Regions from separate parts of the Brevibacillus choshinensis genome, predicted to be linked through region 2. Evidence: a T-box and tRNA genes for the amino acid it is inferred to sense, from the RefSeq annotation. Region 2 holds a T-box; the other holds one or more tRNA genes.
The links. A T-box is a leader RNA that pairs with one kind of tRNA and senses whether it is charged. The one in region 2 lies ahead of serS (serine--tRNA ligase), so its partner is inferred to be a tRNA-Ser.
Positions count from the first base shown of each region.

Region 1: it has a tRNA-Ser gene. The T-box ahead of serS (serine--tRNA ligase) is inferred to sense a tRNA for this amino acid. The anticodon was not compared.

Region 1 covers NZ_CP069127.1:2,160,154-2,171,391, reverse strand. Annotated here, with positions in the region: gene JNE38_RS11090 (AfsR/SARP family transcriptional regulator) at 1-3,049, opposite strand, end outside; gene JNE38_RS11085 (YhcN/YlaJ family sporulation lipoprotein) at 3,173-3,796, opposite strand; gene JNE38_RS11080 (copper amine oxidase N-terminal domain-containing protein) at 3,861-4,631, opposite strand; gene JNE38_RS11075 (exo-beta-N-acetylmuramidase NamZ domain-containing protein) at 4,887-6,986, shown strand; gene JNE38_RS11070 (acyl-CoA synthetase) at 7,050-8,618, opposite strand; tRNA gene JNE38_RS11065 (tRNA-Ser) at 9,240-9,328, opposite strand; gene JNE38_RS11060 (aldehyde dehydrogenase family protein) at 9,448-10,872, opposite strand; gene gabT (4-aminobutyrate--2-oxoglutarate transaminase) at 10,885-11,238, opposite strand, start outside.
Region 2 covers NZ_CP069127.1:31,952-43,189, reverse strand. Annotated here, with positions in the region: gene JNE38_RS00275 (HNH endonuclease) at 1-711, shown strand, start outside; gene JNE38_RS00270 (DNA cytosine methyltransferase) at 694-1,716, opposite strand; gene JNE38_RS00265 (hypothetical protein) at 1,798-2,076, opposite strand; tRNA gene JNE38_RS00260 (tRNA-Arg) at 2,208-2,284, opposite strand; gene aceA (isocitrate lyase) at 2,448-3,740, opposite strand; gene aceB (malate synthase A) at 3,795-5,405, opposite strand; gene serS (serine--tRNA ligase) at 5,826-7,106, opposite strand; T-box leader at 7,158-7,378, opposite strand; gene pdxT (pyridoxal 5'-phosphate synthase glutaminase subunit PdxT) at 7,533-8,108, opposite strand; gene pdxS (pyridoxal 5'-phosphate synthase lyase subunit PdxS) at 8,119-9,003, opposite strand; gene JNE38_RS00230 (D-alanyl-D-alanine carboxypeptidase family protein) at 9,175-10,482, opposite strand; gene guaB (IMP dehydrogenase) at 10,673-11,238, opposite strand, start outside.

The DNA.
Region 1 (11,238 bases), 2.1 Mb from region 2:
ACGCTTCTTCCCAGCAATCGTCGACTCGCAGAATGGCCTCGCACCAGCGAATCACACCCTCCAAGCGGTTGTCCTCCAGCCTGATTTTTGCCACTCGCTCCGCTCCGCGCAGGAAAAGCACCTGCAATCGCTCCCGCTCCTCGACACACCAGTCATCGTAACGGCATTCCGGCAAGTAGTCACCCTGGTAATAGCTGAGTCCTTTTTCGAGAAGGATGGCACCTTGGGCTGGATCTGGCTGTGCCATCCCGAGCGTCACCAGCCTTTCAAATTCTTCGACATCGATATGGTATCCTGAGGCCAGATTAAAGCCGTACGAGCTTCCGTGGCGTTGAATGAAAAAGGTTTCCGCCCGTGCCGCTCGATTTGGCTCCAGCGCTTTGTTCAGCGCGTTGAGAGCCACTTTGAAGTCGCGGATCGCAGATTCCTCATCACTGTCCGCCCACAGCCTGTTCATTATTTCCTCGCGCGCCAAGAGATGCTGCCGTTTGGTCAAGAGCAGCTGGAACAAGAGCTTCGCGGTTCCGCGCTGCCACGCTTTTTCGCTCAGCTCCTGCTCTCCCAGCCAGACGCGGAACTGTCCCAATGTTTGTATCCGCAGCGTATACCCCGGATGGAACGTCACGTTTTGCAGACCTAGATCATTGAGCAGCTGCGAGACGTAATCGGAATAGACCTGACGCCGTTCAGCCTCGATCAGGACAGGCATCAGCTGCTGGACGTCCTGCAGTGTAAGCATCGTCGGACGCTGCAGTAAAAAGAGGTACTCTCCTGATTGCATCAAGGAGAGCGCCTGAGTCACTGCAGGCACGAACAGCTCCCACTGCTTGCTGCGATACGCCAAAAAGCTGAGCCAGAGCTGGCAGGTGGCGACCCCGTAGCTGTCTCCGCAAAGGCTGAGACGCTCGGCGCAATCTCGGAACATGTCCAGCGCCTCTTGATCTTTGCCATAGGCAGCATACGCCATCCCGATCGCCATGCGCACCAAGCTGTTTAGCCAGTCATCGCGCATTGCCTCTGTCTCCTGCATGCCTCTTTTTCCGTACTGCAAGGCCAGATCCAGTGACTTTTCCCTGCCGTGGAGCAGTGTGAGCCCGAGCAACGTCTCCGACTTTCCACGGGTGGATTGCAGCTCCTCCATCATGACCAAGCCTTTTTCGTAGAGCACCCGGATTTCTTCGGCAGGCAGCTGCTGGCTGATCAATGCCGCGTGGGCTTTGCGCACATACCCGTTTGCTTCCACGAACGGGGAATTGGCCGCCCGTCCCAGCTCGATCGCCGTTTCCGCCGCTTGCCATCCCTTTTCCCATTCTCCGTTCAGTGCATACACAAAGGACAGCAAGAGTGAGGTTTCCCGATAGGATCGGGTCAGCTTCGGATGCTTATTTCGCTCCACCAGCGATTTTTGTTCCAATAATTCGATGGAGGACTGCAGGCGTCCTGTCCGAAACAGCAGACGTGACTCCAGTTCCACTTCTGTCATTTGCTCCAGCTCCTGGCTCCGCCTGTACCACTCAGCAGCCTGCTTCGCATCGCCGCGATTGGTATAAATCTCAGCTAACAGACGGAAAAGGCGAGGTGCCATCTCTAGCCCCTGCTCGGCGGGAGGAAGCAGCTCGATCGCTTGCTTTAACAGCGTTTCTGCCCGCACTCCTTGAACGCTGTCGAGGTGGACACGCGCCATTCCTTCCAGCCCTCTACATTGCCCGGCCAAATCGTGTTTGCCCCGGCACAGCGTGAGAAAATGCTCGTACGATCCAAATGCTTTAATATAATGACAGCGATAGCGTTCGACCTCTGCCTGGTAAAACCACAGCGAGTGCTTGTCTTCTTTGATGGCATCCGGCAACAGCGTGATCCAGTGATACAGGATATCCAGCTTGCCCTCAGTCAGCAGTCGCTCGGACGCATGACACAGCCATTCTCCCAGCACATCCCACTTTTCAGCCAATTGGAGATGTTCAAAGGCTTTTCCCTCTTCTCCCTTTCGTCTGTACCAGAGGGCAGCTGCTTCGTTCACTTGCAGATACAATTCACGATTCGATGCGAGTTTGCTCGCCAGCAGCCTATGAAACAGCGGATGAAAGGAATGCTTCCCCTGGGAATCAACCTGGATGAACAAATTGAGCCGGTAGACATGGGAAAGCAAGCCAACGCCTTCTTCACCAATAATCTGACGGCAGTCTTCCTCTTCGAATTCTTCGAGGACCGCTGCTTTCAGCAAAAACAATTGAAGCTGCTCATCCAGTCGCAGCCACACTTCCGCTTCCAGTAAATGAACCAGGCGAGCCAAATCCCGCAGGCTCTCGGCTACCGATGCGCCGGCGGACATTTTCTCTCCTAAAAAACGCAGGGACAATACCCAGCCACGCGAGACATGGTCGATTCGTTCCCATTCTTCAGCAGTCAGCCACACATCATATTCATCCTGAAAGAGCGCTTCCGTGTCTTCCCTGGAAAATATCAGATCTTCTGCCGTGATTGCCAGGCATTCCCCCCGCGCCTTCCACAGCTCCAGCTCTGGCCAACAAAATTTGTAGCGGGACAAAATGATCAGCTTGAGTTGATGCGGAAGCTTTCCAGCCAGTTTCCGGACAAAGGTATCTACCTGGCTGCTCGGTTCCATATGCGGATAGTCGTCCAAAACAATCATGTGGCCGTGATCCGGATCGAGCTTGTGCCACTCTCGCACGAACAGCTCCGCTAGACGCTCCGGCTCCCGTTCCTCATCGGTAGACATAGCGAGGCTGCTTACGATGGATTTCCCAAACCCGGGATACACCCGGCGTACACTTTCCACCAACCCGTACAAAAAAACAGACAGCTGCAGATCCTCTTCTGTGAGGAAGTACCAGCTCGTGTCCAGTTTGGCGTCATGCAAATAGGCTGCGACCGTCATTGTTTTCCCGTAGCCGGTAGCTGCATGCACGACGCAAAGTGGAACGTGATGCAGCAAACGAAGCTTTTTCGCCAAAGACGGGCGTCTTAGCACGTATGGCTTTGGCTTTGGCGGGGTAATCTTTGTGATCGAGACCTGTGGTGTATTCATGGACTTGCACTCCTTGCCGTTCTCCTTCTCTCTCGTTACTTTCCCCATTTTGCCCTTCATTTCCTGCCTGCACAGCCATTTTACATGCTAAAAAGCCCACCCGGGCATCCAGGTGGAGCTTTGTCAGTCGATCAGGTTGTAGCCTTTGATTGTATAGCCCATGTCATTGATCAAGACCTGGAAAGCTTCGTCACTTACCGGTTCTCCGCGAACGATCCTCTCATGCAGATCTGCTACCCTGTCATAAAGCGCCCGATTGGTCGAAACATACATCACATTGTAGCGACTCTCTGTCTGCAAGCGTACTCTCATCCTGTCGACCACGCGTCGCTGCAAGGCGTCCGTATGTCCATTGTCGTTCCTGACGATTTTTCCCGGCGTGTGGGCGATGGAAGGTCTTCGATTGGGTTCATCCGGTTTTGGGGTGTCACTTGGCAGAACACCGACCAGAAGCGTATCTTTGTAAGCCAATACCTTGATATCCACTACCCCTGGAATGTTCTCTGCATGCCGCTCCAGTCTGGACACCAGATGGGGCTCTCTTTGGTGGACGTACTTTTGACTGATCATCGCAGCCGGTCCTTTGTCCATCCCTGCATTGTCGTTACGAAAATTAATGCCCTGTGCTTCGAACTTGGCCTGATTTCCGTTCATGTCCTCCGAGCCCTGTTCTTTGTTTGGCGAACAGCCTGCTACCAAACCGGCGAGGATCATCGCCGAGCAAATTCCCACTTGAATTCGTCTCAACAAAAAACACCTCCTTGCACTTAGTGTGGTGTGCCGGAGGTGTTCTTACTCAGCAAAAGAAACCCTAATTACTTACAAATTCGCCCTCGAATGTATCGACTTTCCCGTCTTTTTCGGCTTTCAGCGTGTAGTTGCGAATGCCGTCATACGTGTCCTTGTTGAATTCAAAGGTACCGTCTGATTTGACTTCGACTTCGAAGGTTTTGTCTTCCAGCGTAACGGTTACATCACTGCCAGGCTCTACGGTGCCACTTACACGATACAGGCCGATAGTCGCGATGGTGAACGTTTTCGCAAAAAGGGAAGAACGGTCGATCAATGAAGCAGTGTTCGCATCTGGCTGCTTTTGCCCTGTGCTCGTAGCTGGCTTATCAGTCGATGGATTTGGCTGAGTGGACTGCTCGTCCGCAATAAGAACCGTTTGCGTTTTTTGATCCCAGTTCACTTGATAGGTCAAGGCTTCTGCGATGAAACGTACAGGTACCATTGTGCGTTGATTAATGATTTGAGCTGGTACATCCAGATTGATGGTTTGTCCATTTTTCTTGGCAATTTTTTGAGTAACGACCAGGCGAACATTGTTGGTTCCTTTGTTGATCGTCACGGTTCGCGTTTTTTCATTCCAGTCGACATCAAAACCGAGGCTTTCAGCAATCGGTCGAATCGGGACCAAGGTACGACTGTCACGAATCACTGGTTTTTGGTCAGGGAATACGATTGCCTTCTTGTTGTATTCCACTTTAATGGCTGCTGGCGCGGATGCAGCGGAAGCAGAAAAAGCTGCCACAGGTACGAGAGCAAGCGCAAGTACAAGCGAGGCCAATTTTTTAAGCATGTTGTCCACTCCATTTCAATAAAGATTCACATGGTTCTAAATCTACTATAGGAAGGGGGTGGATGCAAGGAATTCCAGTTCCAAAATACAGGAAAACACTGGGATATTATTGTGAATTCTGCTATCTTGAGCCTGATTTCCTCCTCCCTTTGAACTATTTTCAAATTGTTACAAAAATGAAACCATCTTATTCCAAAAAAACGTTACAATAGGACATACAACGACGATATTTTCACTTTGAAAGAGGCCATGTCGATGAAAAAAATGATTCCTTTCCTCATCCTTGCACTCATCTTGAGCATCATTACCCCAGGTGGAAGTTCCGCCAATACCGCTGCCATAAAGTTGGGAAGCGATGTACTGTTCGATCAATTTCATTCGTTGATCGATGGGAAAAAAGTGGGACTCGTCACCAACCAGACTGGTATCAATAGCCAGGGCATCAGTACGATCGATTTGTTGAGAAGGGACAGAACGGTAAGCCTCGTCGCGTTGTTCACTACCGAAAATGGCTTGGACGGCAAGTGGGAACAGGAAAAACCAGCTCTGACTTACACCCATCCGGTTTACGGCATACCTGTCTACACCTGGAACGCATCCAATCGGGTACCTGCTCCCGACATGTATGCCCACATGGATATGCTGCTTGTCGATCTGCAGGATTCAGGGGCACGTAGTCATTCATACATAACAACCTTACGTGACTCCATGCTTGCGGCAAAGCAACAGGGAAAACCAATCCTGGTGCTCGATCGCCCCAATCCATTAGGTGGAAAACTCGTCGACGGCCCGCTGCTTGAGCCTGCCTATGCTTCTTCCATCGGCACAGATACGCTGCCGACGGCCCACGGCATGACGATCGGCGAATTGGCCCAATTCTTCAATCGAAACATTGGTGCTGACCTAACAGTTGTCCCCATGCAGGGCTATACGCGCTCGATGCTGTTTCAGGACACGGGGCTGACTTGGGTGCCGATCTCACCAAATCTGCCTACCCTGACATCCGTGTTCGGATATTTGGCGACTGGCCACAGCGCGGGAACTCCACTCCGTCACGACGACAACTATACCTGGATTGGCGGCGAAGGGATTTCCTCCAGCCAATACGCAGACCTGATGAATGCCAGTCTTTTACCGGGTGTCGTTTTCTTGCCAGAGACCAAAGGAACAGCAGGTGGAGTGAACGTACAAATCACCGATCCGCACCAGTTCAACCCAGTAAAAACGGGAATCTACGCTTTGGCAAACGCTCGTCAGCTGTATCCGTTTCCGGTCCCGAAAAGCACGGAAACGGAAATCAGTTTATTTGACCGAATGATGGGAACAGACAAAATCGGAAATCTGTTGGAGCAAAATAAGGCACCGCAAGAAATCGAGGCTTCCTATCAGCAGCAGCTCGCCAGCTTTCGCGAGCAGCGCAACCCATTTCTGATCTATGCAGATGAGCCTTACCAGCCGCTCATACCGATTCACAGCAAGCCCATTGTCGCGCAACAGGCACAGCCGCAGAAGCCCAATCCGGAAGAAAAGCCGGCTCCACCAGCGCCTAAACCGACCACGCCTGGTGCGAACGGGAAGACGCCTTCTGTACCCAAGCCTGGCGCTGCCGGTACAAATGCGCCGACAACCAAACCGGCTCAGCCTGCGCCAAAGCCAGCGGTAAAGCCGCCTGTGGCAACACCTGCTCCGAAACCGGCCACGGATAAGGTCGCCTACCTGACGTTTGACGACGGTCCGTCAGCTGTGACCGTATCCGTGCTCGATACCCTGAAAAAGTACGGAGTGAAAGCAACCTTCTTTATCGTCGGTCGCAATGTGCCAGGCCACGAGGCAATCCTCAAACGCACCCTGGCAGAAGGCCATGCGATTGGCGGCCATACGTACTCGCACGATTACCGCATCGTGTACAAAAGCATGGAAGCTTTCTTTGCCGATCTGGAAAAAGGAAATCAGCTGATCGAAAATGCCATCGGAATCAAGCCTGTGATATTCCGATATCCTGGCGGCAGCACCAATTCGGTGAGTCACAAGTATCAAGATCCCAAGCTGTACAATCCATCCCATCCCGTCATGAGTGCCATCAAGGCGGAGGCGAATAAACGGAAGTACATCTTCATCGATTGGAATGTGACGAATGGGGATGCCCGAAGCAACAAGTACACTGCACAAAGCGCTCTGGCCAACATCAAGCAGCAGGTGAAGAATCAAAAGGAAATCGTGATCCTGATGCATGACTCCAGCACCAAATCTCCAACTGCGGAGGCACTGCCAGAGGTCATTACGTTCCTCAAATCCAAAGGGTATCGCTTTGAAGTCATCAAACCCGATCACCCTACGGTATCCACGGTAAAATAGCGCATTAGAAAAAGCCCGCTCCCGGTCATCCAACCGTGAAGCGGGCTTCATGATTCCATGGAATTACTGCTTTGCGAGAACGTCGTAGCGCAGACGCAGCTCCCGTTTCAATATCTTACCGCTCGGATTTCGCGGCAGATTATCCGCAATGACCACATATTTCGGCGCCTTGAAGGCAGACAGACGGTCTTTGCAAAACGCGAGCATTTCTTCTTCCGTCAATGACTCCCCTGCTTTCGGCACCACGACTGCCGTGACCGCCTCGATCCAATACGGGTGAGGAATGCCGATGACAGCCACCTCGGATACTTTGGGATGAAGGTAGATGGTTTCCTCCACTTCCCTGCTGGCCACATTTTCACCGCCAGATTTGATCATATCTTTTTTTCGATCGACCACGGTGATGAATCCTTCGTCGTCCATAATCCCCAGATCACCGCTATGGAACCAGCCTCCCTGGAAGGCAGCCTGTGATTTTTCAGGATCACGGAAATAGCCGATCATCGCATGACTTGTCCGGTGCACGATCTCTCCCACGCTGCCACGAGGCACTTCGTTTCCTTCGTCATCTACGATTTTCGTCTCCACATTGAGTGACGGTTTTCCGGCGGAGCCCGCTTTGCGGATTTGCTCGCCTGGCTTTAACACCGTGGCGAGAGGCGCTACTTCAGTTTGACCGTAGAAGTTGTAGAACTGGGCCTCTGGCAAACGCGTATTCAGCTCTTTCAACACTTCGACGGGCATGATTGCTGCACCGTAGTAGCATTTCTTGAGTGAGCTGAGATTGCGCGATGCAAATTCAGGAGAACGCAGCAGCGCGATCCAAACCGTCGGAGGGCAGAACAGCTGGGTGGCTCGGAACGTTTCTACCGTCTCCAGCATGATTGCCGGTGTCGCCGCCTCCAAAATGACACCGCTTCCGCCGAGGTATATGTAAGGCCCTAAAAAGCAATGCAGCTGTGCGCTATGAAACAAGGGCAGGGCATGAATCGCGACATCATCCTCTTTCATGTCGCCATCGATGATCGTGCTGACATACTCGGAAATGATGCTCTTATGCGTCAGCATGACCCCTTTTGGCTTCGACTCCGTACCGCTCGTATACAAGATATGAGCGACATCTTCATCATCGAGCTCCACATCCGGCTCCTGATCATCGGCCTCTTGGATCCACGCCCGAAATGGGACCCACTCTCCACTCTGAGCGGTTGGCTTGGAGATCAGCGCCTGCACTTTGGGGACCATGTCTGACAGCCTGATTGCCCCCTGTGCGAGCTCCTGGAACTCGGGTGAGACAAATACGGCACTGACTTCTGAATGTCCCAGAATGAAAGCCACGTCCTCTTGATTCAGCATGTAGTTGATCGGTACCATGATGATGCCTGCTTTGGCCAAAGCGAAGTTGAGAATCACAAAGTCCATTGAGTTGCGGGATAGTACGGCCGCCCTCTCTCCTTTTTGCAAGCCCTTGGAGATGAAAGCCTGTGCAGCCTGGTTGACGATCCGATCGAGCTGACTGTATGTAAGGGCCTCTTCTTCGAACTGCAAAGCGGTCTTTTCTGGAAAACGTCCGCGACTCCGCCTGAGAATATCCCCTAACGTATTTCTCCTTACGCGCTTGGCCTCGATCATGTGCATGCCCCCTAGCTTCGTTTCCTCCTAGTATACATTGTTTTCTTTATTGCGTGTATATTCTGATATTTTTCCACAAAAAAGACGGCAGCTTCGTCTGCATTTTTGAAGCTGCCGCAGGGCCCCAAGAAACAATCGAGTCCTTACGTACAGGATATATCATTACGCCTCATTCATCGACATTGATTCTTCTGGATTTTGAGGAAAAAAACGGTCGTTTGACTGTCGCTGCCCCGATAATCACTGCTCGAAGCAAAAAAAAACTCCAACCGGTAAAGGCTGGAGCGTCAAGGGTAGTACGTTAAGTACTTACGTGAATAACTATAAGATACAGGATTTTTGACCTATTGCCTACAAGTATATACAGGAAAGAGTGCCTTATTTGTGCAAAAAAAATAGCGACGACTCTCTGCACTGATTCGTTCGCCGCAGTTCCCAAGATGTTTGTACTAGATGATTTCCTTACAAATCCATTATGCATCTGGTCGACTAATGGTTCCACAAGTAAATGTTGGAATTGGAGGGAGATTGCACAATTTCAGTCATTCTTTTGGCAAATAAAAACGTTCCGCCCAAGTCTCTTGCAGAGAACTCAGAACGGAACGCGCATCCTCGTATGTATGGCGGAGGGAGCAGGATTCGAACCCGCGTGAGCTTGCACTCTAACGGTTTTCAAGACCGCCCCGTTATGACCACTTCGGTATCCCTCCACGTTTCAACAAGTTCTACTATAGCACAGCTAGTCTCTCGAATGCAAGAGGATGCTTCCAAATGATTGACTGGCTCCCAGCTGCTTGCTTGGGAGCCAGTTTTCATGACTTTTCCTCTTTTACTTCTTGATGACCACTAATTTCATCTCGGTCAGCTCTTCGATGGCGTATTTCACGCCTTCACGTCCCATCCCGCTTTCCTTGACGCCGCCATACGGCATGTGATCCACGCGGAAGGTCGGAATATCGTTGATCATGACCCCCCCGACATGCAGCTCGTCGGCAGCCTGCAGCGCGAGTCCCAGATTGCTCGTGTATAAGCCTGCTTGCAAGCCATAGCGTGAATCATTGACCAGCTCAATCGCTTCCTGGACGGACTCTACAGCGTTAATGAGAACGACCGGACCAAAAACTTCCTGGCAGGATACTTTTGCATCCGCCGGAACTCCTGTCAGCACTGTCGGCTGCAGCATGCGATCGACCACTTCGCCACCGCATTCTACACGTGCTCCGTGCAGCTTGGCTTCCTCGATCCACGACACTGCGCGCTCTGTCTCTCGCGGGCTGATCATTGCGGAATAATCAGCATCCTCCGACAAGGAGTCTCCTCCTCGCAGCTTCTTGGTCTCCGCGACGAACTTGCTCACGAATTCCTCAAAGCGTTCTTTTATCACATAAATGCGTTGCACGGAAATGCACACCTGACCAGAGTAGGCAAATGCACCGAAAATGCAGCGCGGAATCACTTCGTCGAGATTCACATCCCGATCGATGATGACTGCCGAATTGGAACCGAGCTCCAACGTGACGCGCTTCAGCCCTGCCCGGTTGCGAATATCGATCCCCACTGCGGGGCTTCCTGTAAAGGTCAACGCCTTTACTCGAGGATCCTTCACCAAAAGGTCTCCCACAGTCGCTCCGCTGCCTGTCACGACGTTCAAGGCACCGGCAGGCACTCCAGCCTGCTCTGCCACCTCAGCCAGGAAAAAGGCCGATAGAGGGGTCTGTGACGCTGGCTTCAGCACAACGGCGTTGCCCGCTGCGAGAGCTGGCCCTACTTTGTGGGCAACCAGGTTCATCGGGAAGTTAAACGGCGTAATCGCTCCGACTACCCCAAGCGGTTCGCGGACCGTGTACGCCAGTCTGCCTTCTCCACCGATGGCCGCATCCAGCGGGAGTGTTTCTCCGTGGACGCGCTTTGCCTCTTCGGCTGCGAACTTGTAGGTCTGAATGGTGCGGATGACCTCGCCGCGCGCAGTTTTGATGGGCTTTCCCGCTTCCAACGCGATGATCCTGGCTGCTTCCTCCAGTCGCTCATCCATGATGTGCGCGATTTTTTCCAGAATGGCTGCCCGCTGATAGGCAGGCATTTTCCACATGACAGCGGTCGCTTCCTCCGCTGCGGCAATCGCCGCTTTTACGGTTTCTGGATCTGCTTGCGGGATTTGAGCAATTTCTTCACCGCTGTATGGAGAATACAAGGGGGCATAGGCAGCGGCTTCAACCCACTGCCCTCCAATAAAGCATGCTTTCTTCATGGCCATCTCCTCCGTCCGTTAGCGATTCGGTGTGCAAAGCTCAGCCAACACACTCTCCAGCACGTTCAAGCCCTCTTCCAGCTGCTCGTCGGTAATGACCAGCGGGGATAGAATGCGGATCACGTTGCTGTAAAGCCCCGCGGACATGACAACGATCCCATTTTGGTAGCAAGCCTGAACGATTTTTGCTGTCAGCTCTTTATTCGGTTCCTTGCTTGCTTTGTCCTTCACGAGCTCGATCCCGCACATCGCGCCTAGACCGCGCGCATCGCCCACCTCGGCAAATTGCTGCTTGAACTGCTCGAATCGTTTGAGAATGGTGTCGCCAATGGTCTTCGCCCGCTCCAAGAAGCCATCCTGCTCCATCATTTC
Region 2 (11,238 bases):
AAAGATGACGACAGGGGATTTGAAATAGTTTTTGATGATGGGAGAATTATTTGGTTAACAAAAAGAAGAACAATTATTTCTTTACTTATGTTGATAAAATATGGGGCGTCATCTGAGGCAGACTTAGCCAGAGGCTCTATAAGAATACAGGAAGTAAAGTCTATCTTGGCAAACAAATGTCCAGAAGAATGGATATTAGATGGGTATGCTGACGCAAATAAACCCTTTAGCGAATTATGGAACGAAGAAGGCTTTAGCTGGATTCATCCTGCAGAAGAAAAATTAAAGGGAAATCAACAGTATGTATTAAAAGTAGATGATCATGAAAAGTTATTCACGGCCGTAAAAAAAGCATTTAGAACGGCACCAAAAAAGCAAGAAAAGGAAGAAATCTCAAAAAGGCAGGAGGGACTTTGTAACTTCTGCGGGTCTAGATTATTGGAGAAAAAAAGTATTACTATCTCTACCTTTGCAAAGGATAGAGTAAGACAAGTTTTTGACCATAGAATACCGGTTGAAAAAGGTGGAGATAGTAATTTAGATAATTATCAAGCTTTATGTTTTTCCTGTAATAAGTATAAATGGCAAATTTGTAATCTGTGTCATCTTGAAACATGTGATCCTAACTGCGCACTAGTTAAACCGGAATCACACACTGTAATTTCACCAACTAATGAAGATATTTCGGATAGATTATATCGCAGAAGATAAAGATTCCTGAATAAGTTTGTTTCTAATATCTAAGCCTATCGATTCAATTACTGGTGGACACACAGCATTGGCTAATTGTTTTACAACGTGGGTTCGAGACACATTAAATTTAAAATTATCGGGAAACCCCATAATTCTTTTCATTTCAGTAATATTTATGTGTCTCCGTTCTCCACTGTAAACAGGAATCATGGCTCCCCCTCCACTATGGCTTACAGCAAAAGTGGGAAGTGGTTCGTCCAGCGATATAGCCCTAATTCCACTAGATCGTATCTGAAATATACAATCATTTAAATTTGCCTTAGGACTAATTCGTTCGAGAGTCTGGCGAGTTTTTGGTACGTTAAAACTCATTTCGTTGATTGTAATATTCCCAGTATACAAATCGATATATTCTTGCCATTTACTTGTTATAGGTATGGAATTGTCTCCATGCTTAATAAATCTTCTAAAATGAGTTTCCTCTGTTCTTTTTTCTGTAAAAATAAAATCATTAATATTACAATCATTTCTAAAAGCTACGATATATACTCTAGAACGCCTTTGAGGAACTCCGAAATAAGAGCTATCCAGTATTTTATAAAATACGTTGTAATTTAGATCTTTTAAGGAGTTTACCATCAAAGAGAATGTCTCACCATTATTGTGCCTAACTAAATTTGCTACATTTTCGAGGAAAACAACAGCGGGCCTTGCTCCATCAACAAGCCTAAGAATATGATTGAATACTTCGCCCCTTGGATCCTCAAATCCAAGCTGTTTTCCTGCTATTGAGAATGGCTGGCATGGAAAACCAGAGCAAAAGACATCCACACCGTATAATTCTAGCGGATTGATGTCTGCAATATCCTTTTTATTAAATGCATCTTTATAGTTTAATTTATATGTTGCTTCACAGTTGTCGTCAACTTCACAAGAATAAACACATTTCCATCCGATTTTCTCCAAACCATAGCGAAATCCACCTATGCCTGCACATAGATCTGCAAAAGTAATAGTTCTCATTGTATCAACTCCTTAAACTATTATAGCGTGTTAGAGAAGCATTGGCATTGGTAAATTGGTATTGAAAGTTCTATTCTATTATTAAACGAATTGTACACGCTCCTGCGCCATGTAGGTAATGTATGCCTGTACAGTATCCCGTGAAATGTCCCCAACCTTCGGATTGGGGATTTTTTGTTGTAGCCAGCCACGAAAGTAGGTATACAGCTTCTGGTGTTCACTCAGTGTACGATCACGAAGCCCTTGGGACGTTTTGAAGCTGTAGAATCGCTCAAACAGTTGGTCTAGCGTATAATCTTGACCATGTAAGTCTACACTGGGCCGCTTACGTACCAAAGTTTTGCCTTTGCGTCTGTCCATTTGTTTCCCTCCTGTATATTTTGGGGAGGGGTAGTGGTCTACATGGTCTAAACTGGTTGCTTCCATGATAAATGAAAACACGGCTCTCCGATATCCAGAGAGCCGCGTCGTATAAAGGTTTTGAAGCTGTATGGCGTCCCCGAGAGGATTCGAACCTCCGACCTACAGTTTAGGAAACTGACGCTCTATCCTGCTGAGCTACGGGGACATGGAGACAATCGGGGCCAGCACCGTACATCTGCTGCCCGCTACATCCTTTATTATATGCCGTTCCCCTCTTTTTGGCAAACAAACAGGCCCCGCGAGCAGAAATACGAGAAGGACTAGGAGCCTATCTCCTAGTCCTTTGTCGCTTCTATCGTGTTGACCCATCACTGATGAGCGAACTGTTCTTCCTCGGTAGATCCGCTAAGTGCAGTCGTAGAGGATGTTCCCCCTGCGATGACTTGAGCGATTTCATCAAAGTAACCGGTACCTACCTCGCGCTGGTGGCGAGTGGCCGTATAGCCATGGATCTCGCTGCCGAACTCCGCTTGCTGCAGCTCAGAATAAGCAGCCATGCCGCGATCACGATAGCCTCTCGCCAGTTCAAACATGCCGTAGTTCAGAGAATGGAAACCGGCCAAAGTCACGAACTGGAACTTGTAGCCCATCTCGCCCAGCTCATCCTGGAAGCGTGCAATCGACTCTTCATCCAGCTTTTTCTTCCAGTTAAAGGATGGCGAGCAGTTGTAAGCAAGCAGCTTTCCAGGGAATTTTTCATGGATGGCCTCTGCAAAGCGACGTGCTTCTTCCAGATTCGGCTCAGACGTTTCGCACCAGATCAGGTCTGCATACGGTGCATACGCGAGGCCGCGGGCAATGGCTGCATCCAGGCCGCCACGCAGTCGGAAGAAACCTTCTGGAGTGCGCTCACCGGTCAAGAATGGCTGATCCTGCTCATCGATGTCACTCGTGATGAGGAAAGCACCGTTGGCATCCGTGCGAGCCACGATAATCGTCGGTACTCCCATTACATCGGCTGCGAGTCGGGCGGAAATCAGATTGCGAACAGCCGCCTGTGTCGGGATGAGCACCTTTCCGCCCATGTGGCCGCATTTTTTCTCAGACGCGAGCTGATCCTCAAAGTGAACCCCTGCTGCTCCCGCCTCAATCATGCCTTTCATCAGCTCGAATACATTCAATGGACCTCCGAAGCCAGCTTCCGCATCCGCTACGATCGGTGCGAACCAATGCGTGTCGGTACCCCCTTCGGATTGATCGATCTGATCTGCGCGCTGGAGCGCCTGGTTGATGCGCTTCACTACATGAGGAACGCTGTTTGCAGGGTAGAGGCTTTGGTCCGGATACATTTGTCCAGAGAGGTTGGCGTCAGCGGCTACCTGCCAGCCGCTCAGATAAATCGCCTTCAGCCCCGCTTTTACTTGTTGAATCGCCTGATTCCCGGTCAAAGCACCCAGTGCCTTGACGTGATGCTCGGTATGGAGTAAATTCCACAGTCGTTCTGCACCCATTCGAGCCAAAGTATGTTCGATTTGGACAGATCCCCGCAGACGAACTACATCCTCTGCGGTATAAGTACGGGTAATTCCTTGGAAACGCTCGGATTTCCAGCTTTGCTCCACCTGTTGAATCGCTTCTTGCTTTTGGTTGTTTGTGCCCATTTTCATTTCCCCCACTCACTTTTATTTTTTATGAAAAAGTAGAAATGCCTAAGCCTAGGAAAGATAGTTGTAGCCGGGAACCGTCAGGAAGTCCTCGAATTCATCCTCCGTGACCAGCCGCAGAAAGAGCTGACCCGCCAACGGAAACTTGCTTTCCTCGTAACGCTCCTGTCCCATAGCTGTTTTCAACGCTTGCAGCTCCTCCGTCAGCCACTGTTTCACCAATCCCTCTGTGACTTTGCGTCCATCCTGCAACACTCCCTGTGGATGACGGATCCACTGCCAGACCTGTGCCCGAGAAATTTCGGCAGTCGCTGCGTCTTCCATCAGATTATGGATGGGAACAGCGCCAAAGCCGCGAAGCCATGCCTCGACGTATTGGATACCGACACTGATATTCGTGCGGACGCCTTCCTCTGTGATGACACCTGTTGGTACAGCCAACAAATCGCTGGCCGTCACTTGTACGTCCTCCCGTTTGTACCAGATCTGGTTGGGCTCTCTCATCAGACGATTAAACACTTCCATGGCAACGGGAACCAGGCCAGGGTGAGCTACCCACGTTCCATCGTGTCCGTCGTACGCCTCCCGCTCTTTATCTGCTCGTACTTTGGCGATCGCTTCTTCATTTTTGACTGGGTCGTTCTTGACCGGGATCTGTGCAGCCATCCCGCCGATGCATGGCGCTTGACGTTTATGGCACGTTTTCACAGCCAACGAAGTGTACGCCTTCATAAACGGTACTGTCATCGTGACCTGTGCACGGTCAGGTGTTATTACTTCAGGCTGATTACGAAGCTTTTTAATGTAGCTAAAGATATAATCCCATCGACCACAGTTGAGACCAGCGCTGTGCTCACGCAGCTCGTACAAAATTTCGTCCATTTCAAAGGCTGCCAATATGGTTTCGATGAGTACAGTTGCCCGGATCGTGCCACGCGGGATATGGAGCTCATCCTGAGCGAACAGGAACACATCATTCCAGAGGCGGGCTTCCAAATGGCTTTCCAGCTTGGGTAGATAGAAATAGGGTGCCGTGTCGTTGGCCATCAGCGCCTGAACATTGTGGTAAAAGTAGAGTCCGAAATCCAGCAGGCTGCCTGAGATCGGCTTGTTATCAAGGGTGATATGCTTCTCTTCCAAATGCCAGCCGCGTGGGCGAACGATGAGCACAGCTGTCTTTTCATTCAGCGCGTACCGTTTTCCCTCCGGACTAGTGTAGGAGATATTGCGGCGTACCGCATCCTTCATGTTGATTTGGCCTTGAATCGTATTTTCCCAAGTCGGAGAGTTCGCATCTTCGAAATCTGCCATGAAGAGGCGCGCTCCAGAGTTCAAGGCATTGATGACCATTTTCCTGTCACCGGCTGGCCCAGTAATTTCTACACGCCGATCCATCAAATCGGCTGGCAGTGGAGCTACTGTCCAATCTCCTTTTCGAATCTCCGCCGTCTCTGGCAGAAAATCTGGCAGCTCTCCCGCATCGATTCTCAGTTGCCGCTCCTGTCTTTGCGCAAGCAATCGCTGTCTTCTGTCTCCAAACGTCTTTTCCAGCCGGGTGATGAACTGGATGGCTTCCGGCGTGAGAATGTCGCGATAGCCGTCATGCCATTCTCCTGTAATGCCGAGCTCCAGGGGGTAAGGATTAGTCGGAATCGTGGTCAAGATAGCTCCTCCTCCATCAGAGAAACGTTATTATGATACAGATTCATAATTAACTTTGTATTATAGTACAGAAGGTGCAAAAAAAATGGTGTTACTCCTGATACCCGCTTCCGCTGCAATGGCTGCAGGTGACATGCCCATCGCCCAGACAATAGTGGCAAGCCGCCCCATTTTCATCGTGACCTACTCCTCCACATCTTGTGCAACTTTGTTCGCCGTTTCCCTCGCAACGGTAGCAGTCCATATTCCATTCCCTCCACATTCTGTATTAAAACAATATTCTTAAGATTTGTTTTTATTATATAACAGGGATTGGTACAGTGCAACACACAATTTTTAAATTTTTCCTTCTGTATTACAACACAAAAACAGCCCTAATCCCGATGGATCAAGAGCTGTTCTGCACGTCAAATTCACTTCTTATTTCGGAGAGATTTTTTCCACTCCGCCCATATACGGACGCAGCACATCTGGAATGATGATCGTTCCGTCTGCTTCTTGGTAATTTTCCAAGATCGCAGCAACGGTACGGCCAATCGCAAGGCCCGATCCATTCAGAGTATGCACGAATTCAGGCTTCGATTTGGTATCGCGGCGGAAGCGAATGTTTGCACGACGAGCCTGGAAGTCTTCGAAGTTCGAGCACGACGAGATTTCGCGATACGTGTTGTTGCTCGGAATCCATACTTCGAGGTCAAATTTTTTGGCAGCTGTAAAGCCCAGATCGCCAGTGCACATGCTCAGGACACGGTACGGCAAGCCCAAGAGCTGCAAGACTTTCTCTGCATTTTTCACCAGTTTATCCAGCTCATCATACGAATCTTCCGGCTTGGCGAATTTCACGAGCTCGACTTTGTTAAATTGGTGCTGGCGAATCAACCCGCGTGTATCACGACCTGCCGAACCTGCCTCCGAGCGGAAACAAGCACTGAATGCCGCATAATAACGAGGGAGGTCTGCTCCGTCCATGATTTCGTCGCGGTGCATGTTGGTCACTGGCACCTCAGCGGTCGGAATCAGGAAGTAATCAGGTCCTTCCAGTTTAAACGCGTCTTCTTCAAACTTCGGCAATTGACCGGTTCCTGTCATGCTCGTACGGTTGACGATATATGGCGGGATCACTTCTTCATAGCCGTGCTCGTTGGCATGCAGATCCATCATGAAGTTCATCAAAGCGCGCTCCAGACGAGCACCCAAACCTTTGTAGAACACGAATCGGCTTCCTGTTACCTTTGCCGCTGTTTCAAAATCGAGGATACCGGCTTGGCTGGCGAGATCCCAGTGTGGTTTTGCCTCAAACTCGAAGCTGCGAGGCTCACCCCATGTCCAGGCAACCACATTGTCGTCTTCCGATGTCCCGATCGGAGTGCTTTCGTGCGGGAGGTTAGGCAAGCTGAGCAAAATCATTTCCTGTTGCTCATCCAGCTGACGCAATTCCTCATCGAGCACTTTGATGCGCTCGTTTACTTCTTTCATTTCCGCGATCAGATGATCGGCATTTTCCTTGTTGCGCTTCATCACCGCTACTTGCTCGGATACATTGTTGCGCTTGTTTTTCAACGCATCGGCTTCTTGAATCACCTGGCGTCTTTTTTCATCTACTTCTGCAAATTGATCCAGCGCCGAAATATCTTCATTCCGATGTTCCAAGCGGCGTCTTACTTCCTCCAGGTCCTGGCGCAGTACTTTTACGTCCAACATGTGAGAACCCCTCCGAATCGATTTTCGAAAATAAAAAACACCCGTCCCCTGGTAAGGGACGAGTGTTGTATACCCGCGTTGCCACCCTCGTTGACAAATGCGTCTTACTGCTCGCATCGGTCCACTCTTCCGTCATAACGGGACGGTGCCGGACAAAGTTGATCCTTTGCCACTCCGAGATGGATTCCTTCGTACACCGGTTCGGTTTGCACCATCCACCGACTCTCTAAGCCAGGCACTTACGAAGTACTTGTTCTCATCATCGCATTCTCTCATTCACTCATGATTCTATTGTTTACTGTACTACAGGTTCTATACCTGTGTAAAGGGCGGCTGTCTGGCAGTTACCCGTTTTTTCCAAGAGGGGACTCTACAAGAAAGACCCGCACCATTTCGATGCAGGTCCTGTTTTCGCTAACAGATGAATTAGCTGCGATACTCCTTCACCATATCGAGGAAGTACCGGTGCAAGCGATTGTCTTCTGTCAATTCAGGATGGAACGCGGCGGCCAAGTAATGGCCATCTCTTGCGACTACGATTTTGTCCTCGTACTTCGCGAGTACCTGACCGTTTTCCCCTACCTCCATGATATAAGGAGCTCGGATGAAAACAGCCGGATAATCAGCAGCGACACCCGCAATCGGCATTTCGACTTCAAAGCTTTCCTTCTGACGGCCAAAAGCATTTCGTTCGACCTTGATGTCCATCAAACCGAGGTGAACATCCTCTTGGCCGTTGATCCGATTCGCCAGCAGGATCGCCCCTGCGCAAGTGCCAAAGATCGGTTTTTTCGCTTTCCCAAAATCGCGTACCGCTTCCATGAACCCGTATTTGTGCATGAGCTTGCTGATCGTCGTGCTTTCTCCGCCCGGAATGACCAAGCCGTCCAGGTCATCCAGCTCTTCCACTTTCTTCACGGAAACAGCTGTTGCCCCTGCCTCCTCCAGCATTCGAACGTGTTCCGCTACTGCACCCTGAAGGGCCAATACACCGATTTTCATAGCGTTCACCTTACCAGCCGCGGTCTTGCATACGGTCCGCTTCACGAATTTTGGAGATTTCAATGCCTGTCATGGCGCTGCCCAATCCTTTGGATACGCGAGCGATCAGCTCGTAATCATCATAGTGAGTGGTTGCTTCCACAATCGCGCGAGCAAATTTCTCCGGATTTTCGGATTTGAAGATACCGGACCCTACGAACACGCCGTCGGAACCAAGCTGCATCATCAGAGCCGCATCTGCAGGAGTCGCTACCCCGCCTGCTGCGAAGTTAACGACTGGCAGCTTGCCTGTCTTGTGTACTTGTTCCAGCAGCTCGTAAGGAGCACCCAGATTTTTTGCTTCCGCCATCAATTCGTCGTAAGACATCGCCTGAACCTTGCGAATTTGAGCCATCATTGTGCGCATATGACGAACTGCTTCCACAATGTTTCCGGTCCCTGGCTCCCCTTTTGTGCGGATCATGGATGCGCCTTCGCCGATACGGCGCAGTGCTTCACCCAGATCACGCGCACCACATACGAACGGTACAGTGAACTCTTTTTTATTGATATGGTACAAATCATCCGCAGGAGTCAGTACTTCGCTCTCATCGAGGTAATCTACCCCCATGGATTCCAGAACACGCGCTTCCACGAAATGACCGATACGCGCTTTTGCCATAACAGGAATCGATACAGCGTTCAATACTTCCTCTACGATGCCCAGATCAGCCATACGCGCTACGCCGCCTGCTGCACGAATGTCAGAAGGCACGCGCTCCAGTGCCATGACTGCCACCGCACCAGCAGCCTCGGCAATTTTCGCTTGCTCAGCATTGATCACGTCCATGATGACGCCGCCTTTTTGCATTTCAGCCATACCTTTTTTCACGCGGGATGTTCCTACCTGTACCATTTCGTTTCCCCCTATATCATGAAGTTAGATGTCGAACTGTTCTGTGGTGTTATGGTTCGTTGATAAGGTCATTGTAAACGAAACATACTGAAAAAAACAACCCTTATTTCTCACAGCCATAAAAATGCAAAAAAATCCCCACCTCGCATGGAGATGGGGACTGGTTCTATTTTACTTGCCTGTTGCGCTGCTAAACAGGTTGCTGAAGAACTGAATGATGCTCCGGAAGAACAGTCGAATCCAGCTGCCTTCTTCGACTTCCTGGCTAGCCACGACGTCAATTCCGGATTTTGCTGCATCTTCTGCCTGCAAATAATCGCTGTCCTTGGCACCTTCTTCTTTCAAGACAAGCTTACCGATTATTTGGCCTTGCTTGATGGGTGCGGTCAGCTCTTGGAAGGTTACGGTCGGGGTGAATTTTGCTTCCGAACCAATTTTGGTCAGCACGTTTACCTCACTGCCTGCCTGAGCGCTGACCTCCAGCTCCACACCGTTTTTCACCGGCGCAGTCTCGAAGCCTTTGATTGCCGCTCCTTTGTCCATTTGCTTTGTCAGTTTGAAGTTGCTAAAGCCATAGTCAAACAGCTTTTTGGTTTCTACAAAGCGTTTGGTTTCACTGCCGGTACCCATCACAACGGAAATCAGGCGCATGTTGTCCCGTGTAGCCGTACCAGTGAAGCAGTATCCTGCCGCTTGGGTATATCCTGTTTTCAGACCGTCTGCTCCTGGATAGTAGTTATTCAGGTCAGGCAGCATCCAGTTGTAGTTTGCTTTTTTCAACTCATCCGGTTTCCCTGCACGGAACGTAAAGCGAGGGATTTTGGATACCTCTACCGCTTCCGGGAAATCACGAATCAAGGCACGGGCCAAGATCGCGGAGTCACGAGCAGACATCAGGTTTTCCACTTGATCGGTTTGAACGGAGTATGGACCCAGTTCATTTGCGGGCAGACCCGTAGATGTTACAAAAGACGTATTGGTCATTCCCAATTCTTTTGCTTTTTTGTTCATCATTTGCACAAAGTTTGGCTCGCTGCCGGCTACTTTTTCTGCCAACAGAACCGTAGCATCGTTTGCTGAAACAACAGCCATTGCCTGGTACAGTTCACGTACGGTAAACGATTCCCCAGCGTTCAGATAAACGCCAGATGCGTCAGAAATTTTCGCCACATAAAACGCGTATTCACTCACGGGTACTTGCTCGTCCCATTTGATTTTCTTTTGCTTAACCGCCTCTTGCACCAGGTACTCCGACATCATTTTACTCATGCTGGCAGGTGGCAGTGGAACGTCAGGATTGACGCTATACAGGATTTTACCTGTTGATGCTTCTAAGAGAATGGCAGATTTGGCTGCCAGTTGTAGATCGGCTGCAGGTGCTGCATTGGCCTTTGTCGCAGCTCCTCCCATTGCTGTAGCGAATACAGCGACAGAAAGGAACAGACCTGTCAAACGCTTTGTCCATGTCTTTCGTTTCATTAGATTCTCTCACTCTCCCATTTCTGTCGATACTAGTCTTCCTGCTAAGCGCACACACCATTTTCAGTTTACCATAGTTTATAGGCAGGCTTGAAGCTTGTTTCGGACTGTAATTCATGGCAAACCTTAGAAAAAACCCCCTTTCACTAGAAGGAAAGGGGGTTTTAGGTCCTCTGAACTATATTGTTTCCTAGGAAATTGAGTAGTTTGGAGCCTCTTTCGTGATTTGCACGTCATGTGGATGGCTCTCACGCAAGCCAGCGCCTGTGATTCGAACGAACTGAGCATTTTCGATCAAATCGTTGATGGTTTTCGCTCCGCAATACCCCATTCCGGCACGCAGACCGCCGATCATTTGGAACGTGACGTCTGCCAATGGGCCTTTGTAAGGAACACGGCCTTCGATGCCTTCTGGAACCAGCTTTTGTTCATTTTCCTGGAAATACCGATCTTTGCTTCCCGCTTTCATCGCACCGATGGAACCCATACCGCGATAAACCTTGAAGCGACGGCCTTGGTAAATTTCAAATTCCCCTGGGCTTTCTTCCGTTCCAGCGAACAGGCTACCGATCATGATCGCAGAAGCGCCTGCGCCGATGGCTTTTGGCAAATCACCGGAGTATTTAATGCCCCCGTCGGCAATAATTGGAATATTGTATTCCCGCGCTACTCGGGCACAATCGTAGATCGCTGTAATCTGCGGCACCCCGATACCTGCGACGACACGGGTCGTGCAAATCGAGCCTGGTCCAATCC